2 linked regions of the Gemmata palustris genome follow. The protein of the gene in region 1 interacts with the protein of each later gene in a pairwise test. Links are inferred from orthologs where the notes say so. Each region holds a gene or a part of one and is shown on either strand. Other genes may lie near its edges. The genes, in order: rsfS and J8F10_RS17310.

Region 1 (3,177 bases):
TGACGATGGCGTTCGCCGGGAGCCGGGCCATGTCCTGGCGCGACTGTTGGTCCACACCGGCCGTGTGCGCGGTCAGAATAATGTTATCGAGTCCGAACAGCGGGTTCGTTTTCGGCGGCTCGACCTCGTACACGTCCAACCCGGCTCCCGCGATTTTGTTGGCAACGAGCGCTTCGTACAAGTCCTTTTCGTGAACCACGCCCCCGCGCGAGGTGTTCAACACGAACGCGGTCGGCTTCATGAGCGCGAGCGTCTCGCGGTTGATGAGGTTCTTCGTGAGCGGCGTTTTCGGGACGTGCAGCGTGACGATGTCCGACTGCTTCAGCAGCTCTTCGAGGGGCACGAGTTTGACGTTGTGAGCCGCGGCGAAAGCGTGATCCGGCTCGATTTCGGTCGCGATCACGTTCAGGTCGAAGGGAACCGCGCGCTTCGCCACGGCCTTCCCGATGCGCCCGAGCCCGACGATCCCGAGCGTCTGCCCGCGGAGGTTACCGACCGCCCGGCGCGGCCACAAACCGGCCCGGATTTCGGTGTCCTGTTCCCGCAGTTTGCGAGAAAGCGCGAGCATGAGCATGAAGGCGTGTTCGGCGACCGCGTCCTGGTTCGTGCCGGGCGCGTAACACACCGCGACGCCGTGATCGGTCGCAGCTTGTAGGTCCACCGCGTCGTACCCGACCCCCGCACGGGCGATGACCTTCAGGCCCGCGCCCGCGGCCGCGGCAATCACTTCCCGCGTGTAGGGTTCGCTGCCCGCGAGCGAGGCGACGCACCCCGGCAACTGGGCGAGCAGTTCCGCCACACTCATCTGTTGTTCGGTAAGAACGTTGTCGCGCGGCGGGTATTCAATAGTATATCCCGCTCCCCGAAGAATGGGGCCGTAGGTGAACTCGATCTCGCGGAGCGGGGCGGGAGCGACGAGGACGCGGCGACTCATGGGAGATTGCTTCGGGTTCAAAATTGGTGAGCCGGGTAGCGAAAGCAGAAGAGCCGGTACGGTCGAGTCGGTGAATGGAGCCGCAGTAATGTGGTTCCGAACCCCGTGTCTCCCGATACCCGGTACCCGGTGTTACGAGAAGGATACAGATTCGCGTCCGTGTTGTGAATGACGCGCCCGGAAACGAACCCGCGACTAGGACACGGTGTCCGTCCGCCAAGCCCCGGACCCACGGATTTGAAGGCTTTGTTAAGGTCGGGGCGGCGGGACGTTAGGATTAGGGAACAAAAGTAGGGGCTGGGGCGCGTTTAATGCGCCGCATTTTGTGAATCGAGGCCATGTTGCTTGACGCATGACACAACCCGGCTGATGATACATTTAGAAGGTGCGGACGTCCCGCACCGCGCATCAGCCGGCATGGCTCGGTCGACGAATCGACCCCGGAGGAAGGCCCACGACAACGGTGCATTTCACACCTGTTGGGACGCGGCACCCCGCCCCTCCGGAGGCAACACCCATGCCCTGAAGGAGGCCACTTGAACACCGCTACGTTGAACACGGTGAGCACGGTGCCCGCCCCACACTCCGCCCGCCCCATTAGCAGCGCCCTTCACCGGGCCTGCCTCGCGGCGAGAACCATCGCCGACAACAAGGGGCGCGACATCTTGGTGCTGGACCTCCGTCCCTGCACCCCTTTGTTCGATTACTTCATCATCGCCACCGGCGCCAGCCGCCGCCAGATTCACACTCTGGCCGAGGAAACGGACGCCGCCCTCCGCGCCGAAGGGGACACCCGCATCGGCATCGAAGGGTACGAGGCGAGTAAGTGGATCGTGCAGGACTACGGCGACATCATGATTCACGTGTTCGACCCCGACACCCGCGACTACTACAAGCTCGAAGAGCTGTGGGCGGACGCGATCAAGGTGGACTGGGAGAACGAAGACTAAACCCGCTACCGCTCACGGGATGTTCCCGTGAGCCTTCCTATAACGAACCTGTCGGCCGAACTGCGCCTCTAAGGGGTGTCGGTTTCGGCCGACAGTCGCTTTAGCCGAGACCCCCGGGCCGCTGAGATGAACCTGCTGACGCAAATCCGTTCGCTGTTCGAGCCGGCGCTGACCGCACTCGCGCCGGACCGAGCAAAGGTACCGGACCTGCTCGCCGCCATCAAACCGGCCTCGAACGCGGACCACGGCGACTACCAGGCGAACTGCGCGATGGCGCTGGCGAAGACTTTGAATCGCCCAAAAGAAGCGCAACAAGTCGCGAAAGAGATCATCGCCGCCCTTCCCGCCAACGACGTGTTAGAAGCTCCCACGGTCGCGGGTCCGGGGTTCATCAATCTGCGCCTGAAACCGGATTTCCTCGCCAAAGCGATTGCGGGAATCGCCACTGACGCGAAGCTCGGTGTTTCACTTGCGGTGAAATCGAAGAGGTTCGTAATCGACTACAGTTCGCCGAACGTGGCGAAACCGCTCCACGTCGGGCACCTCCGCAGCACGATCATCGGCGACGCACTTACTCGCGTCCTCCGGTTCCTCGGTCACACGGTCATCGCCGACAACCACCTCGGTGACTGGGGGACACAGTTCGGCATCCTGCTCTACGGATACCGCACGTTCCTCAACAAAGAGGCGTACAAAAAGAACCCCGTGCGCGAACTCGCGCGCCTGTACGTTCTCATCCGCAACCTCACGACGACCGTCGATATTTTGTCGCGCGGGTTCACGCACCACCGCGACGAGGCCGCGTTCCAGACGAACGCGGTCGCGGAACTGACGCGCGTGTACATCAACGGGCTGAAGCGCGCGAGTGATCCCGACGACTATGACGACGAGGGTGGGGCGAAAGGGCCGCCCGCTCCCAACCCAGTCGCGAACGCTTGTCGCGAGGAAACTGCAAAACTCCACACCGGCGACGCGGAGAACCTGAAACTGTGGCACGAGTTCATGCCGCCGTGCATGGAGGAGATCCACAAGGTTTACAGGAAGCTCGAAATCCTGCCGTTCGACCACGAGCACGGCGAGAGCTTCTACCAGCCCATGCTCACCGACGTGGTCGAATCGATCCAGGCCGCGGGGGTGTCGGAAGAGGGCGAGGGGGGATCGCTCATCATCCGCTTCGGGCCGGAGAACGTGTCTCTGATCCGCAAGCGCGACGGCGCGTTCACCTACACCACCACCGATCTCGCGACGGTCAAGTACCGCGCCGAGACGTTCAAGCCGGATGTGGCGCTGTAC
Region 2 (3,189 bases), 2.4 Mb from region 1 along the record:
GGTCCTCGTTCGGCGCAACGACCGGCGCCTCGCGCGGCGGTTGCCGGCCCTCGGGCGTGGGCGCGTGCTGTTCGACGCGGGCGTAGTGCGGCAAGTCGATGAAGACGACGTCCGCCTTGATCGTCGCGGCGGTCTTCATCGCGACGTATTCGGGCGAGTACGGCGTGAGCGGGTACCACACCGCGAACCGCGCGGGGATGTCCGGCGCCGCGCTCGCGTACCCGTTCAGCCCGAGAACGTTGTCGTCGTCGCGGTACGACGAGTAGATGGCGACCGGCGGCGCGGTGGCGGTATCAACGACGTGCGGAATGAGGTCGTTCGCCTCGAACGGCCCCTCGATGAACACGACCTTCGGTTTGCGCGCGGCGATCGCGGCCTGAACGTGGCGCGCGGTGGTCGGCGAGTGGTGCCGCACCGGGAACCAGTACAGCGGGTCGGCGAGCACGGCGTCCACGCGCTTGGCGATCTCGGTCGCGTCGAGGCCGGCATCGGTTATTTGAGAAGACATGGCTCACCAGAGCGTAGAGAAGACAGATTTCACCGCAGAGGGCGCAGAGAACGCGGAGAAAACCAGTGAGAACCTTGAAAAGCAGATTCACCGCAGAGGGCACAGAGGGCGCGGAGAAAACCAAGAGAGAGTATTGAGAACGGTTCTTTTTCTCTGTGCTGCCGCGGTAATCACTCCGGAAACTCGCGCACGATGCGCTTGACACCGTCTATCATCCTGGTCACGTTGAAATTCATTAGCAATCCAAGGTGTAGGCCCGTTAAACGCAGATACGTGTTCACTTGCGCTTCGTGAATCCGCTCCAACCGCTCGACCGCTTTAAGTTCCACAATCACCAAACCGTTCACGCGCAGATCGATCCGGAAGCCGCAATCCACTGAGACGCCGCGGTAGCGCACGGGCAAGGAAAGTTGGCGCTCAACCGAGTACCCCCGATCGATCAATTCATATTCCAGGCACGCTTCGTAAGCGGACTCCAGCAAGCCCGGACCGAGTTCGCGATGAACCGCGATCGCTGCCCCAATAACGGTTTCGGATATCGCATTGAGTTGCTCTTTCACGCGCTCTCCGTTTTTGGGTTTTCTCTGCGCTCTCTGCGCCCTCTGCGGTGAAATCTGCTTTTTGCGTCTCTCTTGGTTTTCTCTGTGGTGAAAGCTGCCTTCTCTACGCTCACAACTGTTCCACGAGGGCGTCGTGGAACTCCTTCCAGCTCTTGTCCTTCGCGCCGCGCTTCTTCGCGACGACGGTCGCGTACTCCTTCAGCGCGACCTTGTCCTCCTGGTCCTCCTTCACCACTGCGCCGACCATGTTGCGCGCGATGTCCGCCGGGCCGACTTCCCCGGCGCCGAAGAACCGCGCGTGCAGCGCCGCGTCCAGCGCGACGCCGATCGCCTCGGCCGTGGAGAGCGTGGTGCTCGGCTTCTTGATGCTCACGCCATCGCTCGTTTTGCCGTTGCGGATCTCGCGGAACACTGTTGCGAGCAGTTCGATGACGGGCGGACTGAGCTTGGCCGGCAGGTTGTAGCGCTCGAGCAGTTCCGCGGACCGCTGCTGCACGATCTTCACTTCCGTCTTCTGGTCGCCCACGATCGGGATGTACACGTAGTTGAACCGGCGCTTCAGCGCGGCCGAGAGTTCGTTCACGCCCTGGTCGCGCGTGTTCGCGGTGGCGATGATGTTGAACCCCGGCTTGGCGAACACCATCGCGTCGCCGGGGAGTTCGGGCACCGCGGTCGCCTTGTCCGAAAGAATGGACACGAGCGCGTCCTGCACGTCGGGCACGCACCGCGTCAGTTCCTCGAACCGGAGCAGCGCCCCCTTCCGCATCGCGAGCATCGCGGGCGACGGGATCAGGTTCTCCGCCGTCGGCCCTTCCGTGATGATGCGGCCGATGTTCCACGAATACTTGATGTGCTCTTCCGTGGTGCCCGCGGTGCCCTGGATCGTGAGCAGCGACGTGCCGCAAATCGCCGCCGCGAGGTGTTCCGATAACCAGCTCTTTCCGGTGCCGGGTTCGCCCACGAGCAACAGCGCCCGTTCCGACGCGAGCGTGACGATGGAGCGCTCCACGACGCCGTCGTCGCCGAAGAACTTCCGCGTGATCGGCACTTCGACGCTCTTGCCGTTGATCGTCGCTTTGAGGCTCTTCCCGCCGGTGACGTAAGCGAGCACCGCGCGCGGCGACAGTTTCCAGTTGGTCGGCGGCGTCTCGGTGTCGTTCTGTCGGAGCGCTTCGAGTTGGTCCGCGTACCGCTTCTCGGCGGGCTCGCGGAGCACGGTTTCGGGGCTGACCGCGCCACTATCGGCAGTGGCTTGCGGCGCGGGCGCGGCGGCGGGTTTCTTGGCCATGTGTCGTGCTGAGTTGGTGAACCCCGCACGCGAGTGCGGAGGGTGAGTGAACCCCGCGGGGTGCGGGGTTCGCCGGGTTACGATCGGAAGTCCATTGCCTTGAGCAGCGCGGCCTTGTTCACGTTCTCCTTCGAGATCGTGATGTAGTCCGGGCTACTGGGGAAGGTCGAGAGCGGTTGAAACACGAGCCGGCAGCGCTCGTAGTGCATCAGCCCGAAGAGCGGCGGGTTCGCGCCGCGCACCTTGCGGACCTCGTCGATGCACTTCTTGAGCGCCTTGCCCTCGGCCCCCGCGCCAATGAGTGCGTGGAGGGTGAGTGCGCCCATCGTGATCGGGTAAACGGTCTGGCCGGGTTCGTCGCCGTCCTCGGCCTTACCGATCTCGTAATCGCGGAGCACGACCTCTTCTTGCAGTTCGGTGTCGAGATCGAGCGGACCGGGAACGTGCTTCGCCAGGCGATCGAGCGCACTCTGAGGGGACCACGCGAGGAACCGGCCCCACTCGGTGAACGGCTTACCCACTGCGATCGTACTCGTGTCGGTCAGCGATAAACGCCAGCCACCGACATCGTCACCGGAAACGGTCGCATTCGCGATGTTCAGCGTCGTGCGTTCGAGGAACAAGAACGGCGCGAATTTTTGCTTTTGTGGCAGGTGCAAGAACCCCTCCGGCGGGATGTCCTGCCCTTTCTTGATTGGGAACACCGCGGACCAACTGAGCTTCTGGCCGGCCTTCACAGGACCGGCGTCCGCGACCACACGCAGCCGAAACTCGAACATCACGAAGGCATTTTCTGCGACCTTCTTCACCGCACCGAGGCACACGACCTCCAC

Evidence for each region.
Region 2: the proteins of rsfS (region 1) and J8F10_RS17310 interact in binary tests that used the Escherichia coli proteins (3 or more experiments, as listed by UniProt). The link is inferred for Gemmata palustris from one-to-one orthologs.

What each region holds. Positions count from the first base shown.
Region 1 is NZ_JAGKQQ010000001.1:1,807,043-1,810,219, forward strand. The notes cover bases 322-3,177. They hold rsfS (ribosome silencing factor), read left to right. Parts: upstream 322-1,470; coding sequence 1,471-1,884; downstream 1,885-3,177. Other genes in these bases: J8F10_RS07295 (phosphoglycerate dehydrogenase), read right to left, coding at 322-934; argS (arginine--tRNA ligase), read left to right, coding at 2,011-3,177. Outside these bases: more of J8F10_RS07295, read right to left, coding at 1-321. UniProt on the Escherichia coli protein: Functions as a ribosomal silencing factor. Interacts with ribosomal protein uL14 (rplN), blocking formation of intersubunit bridge B8.
Region 2 is NZ_JAGKQQ010000001.1:4,201,526-4,204,714, forward strand. What follows is about bases 268-3,135. They hold J8F10_RS17310 (ATP-binding protein), read right to left. Parts: upstream 2,357-3,135; coding sequence 1,178-2,356; downstream 268-1,177. Other genes in these bases: J8F10_RS17300 (DUF5682 family protein), read right to left, coding at 268-508; J8F10_RS17305 (GxxExxY protein), read right to left, coding at 679-1,068; J8F10_RS17315 (hypothetical protein), read right to left, coding at 2,434-3,135. Outside these bases: more of J8F10_RS17300, read right to left, coding at 1-267; more of J8F10_RS17315, read right to left, coding at 3,136-3,189.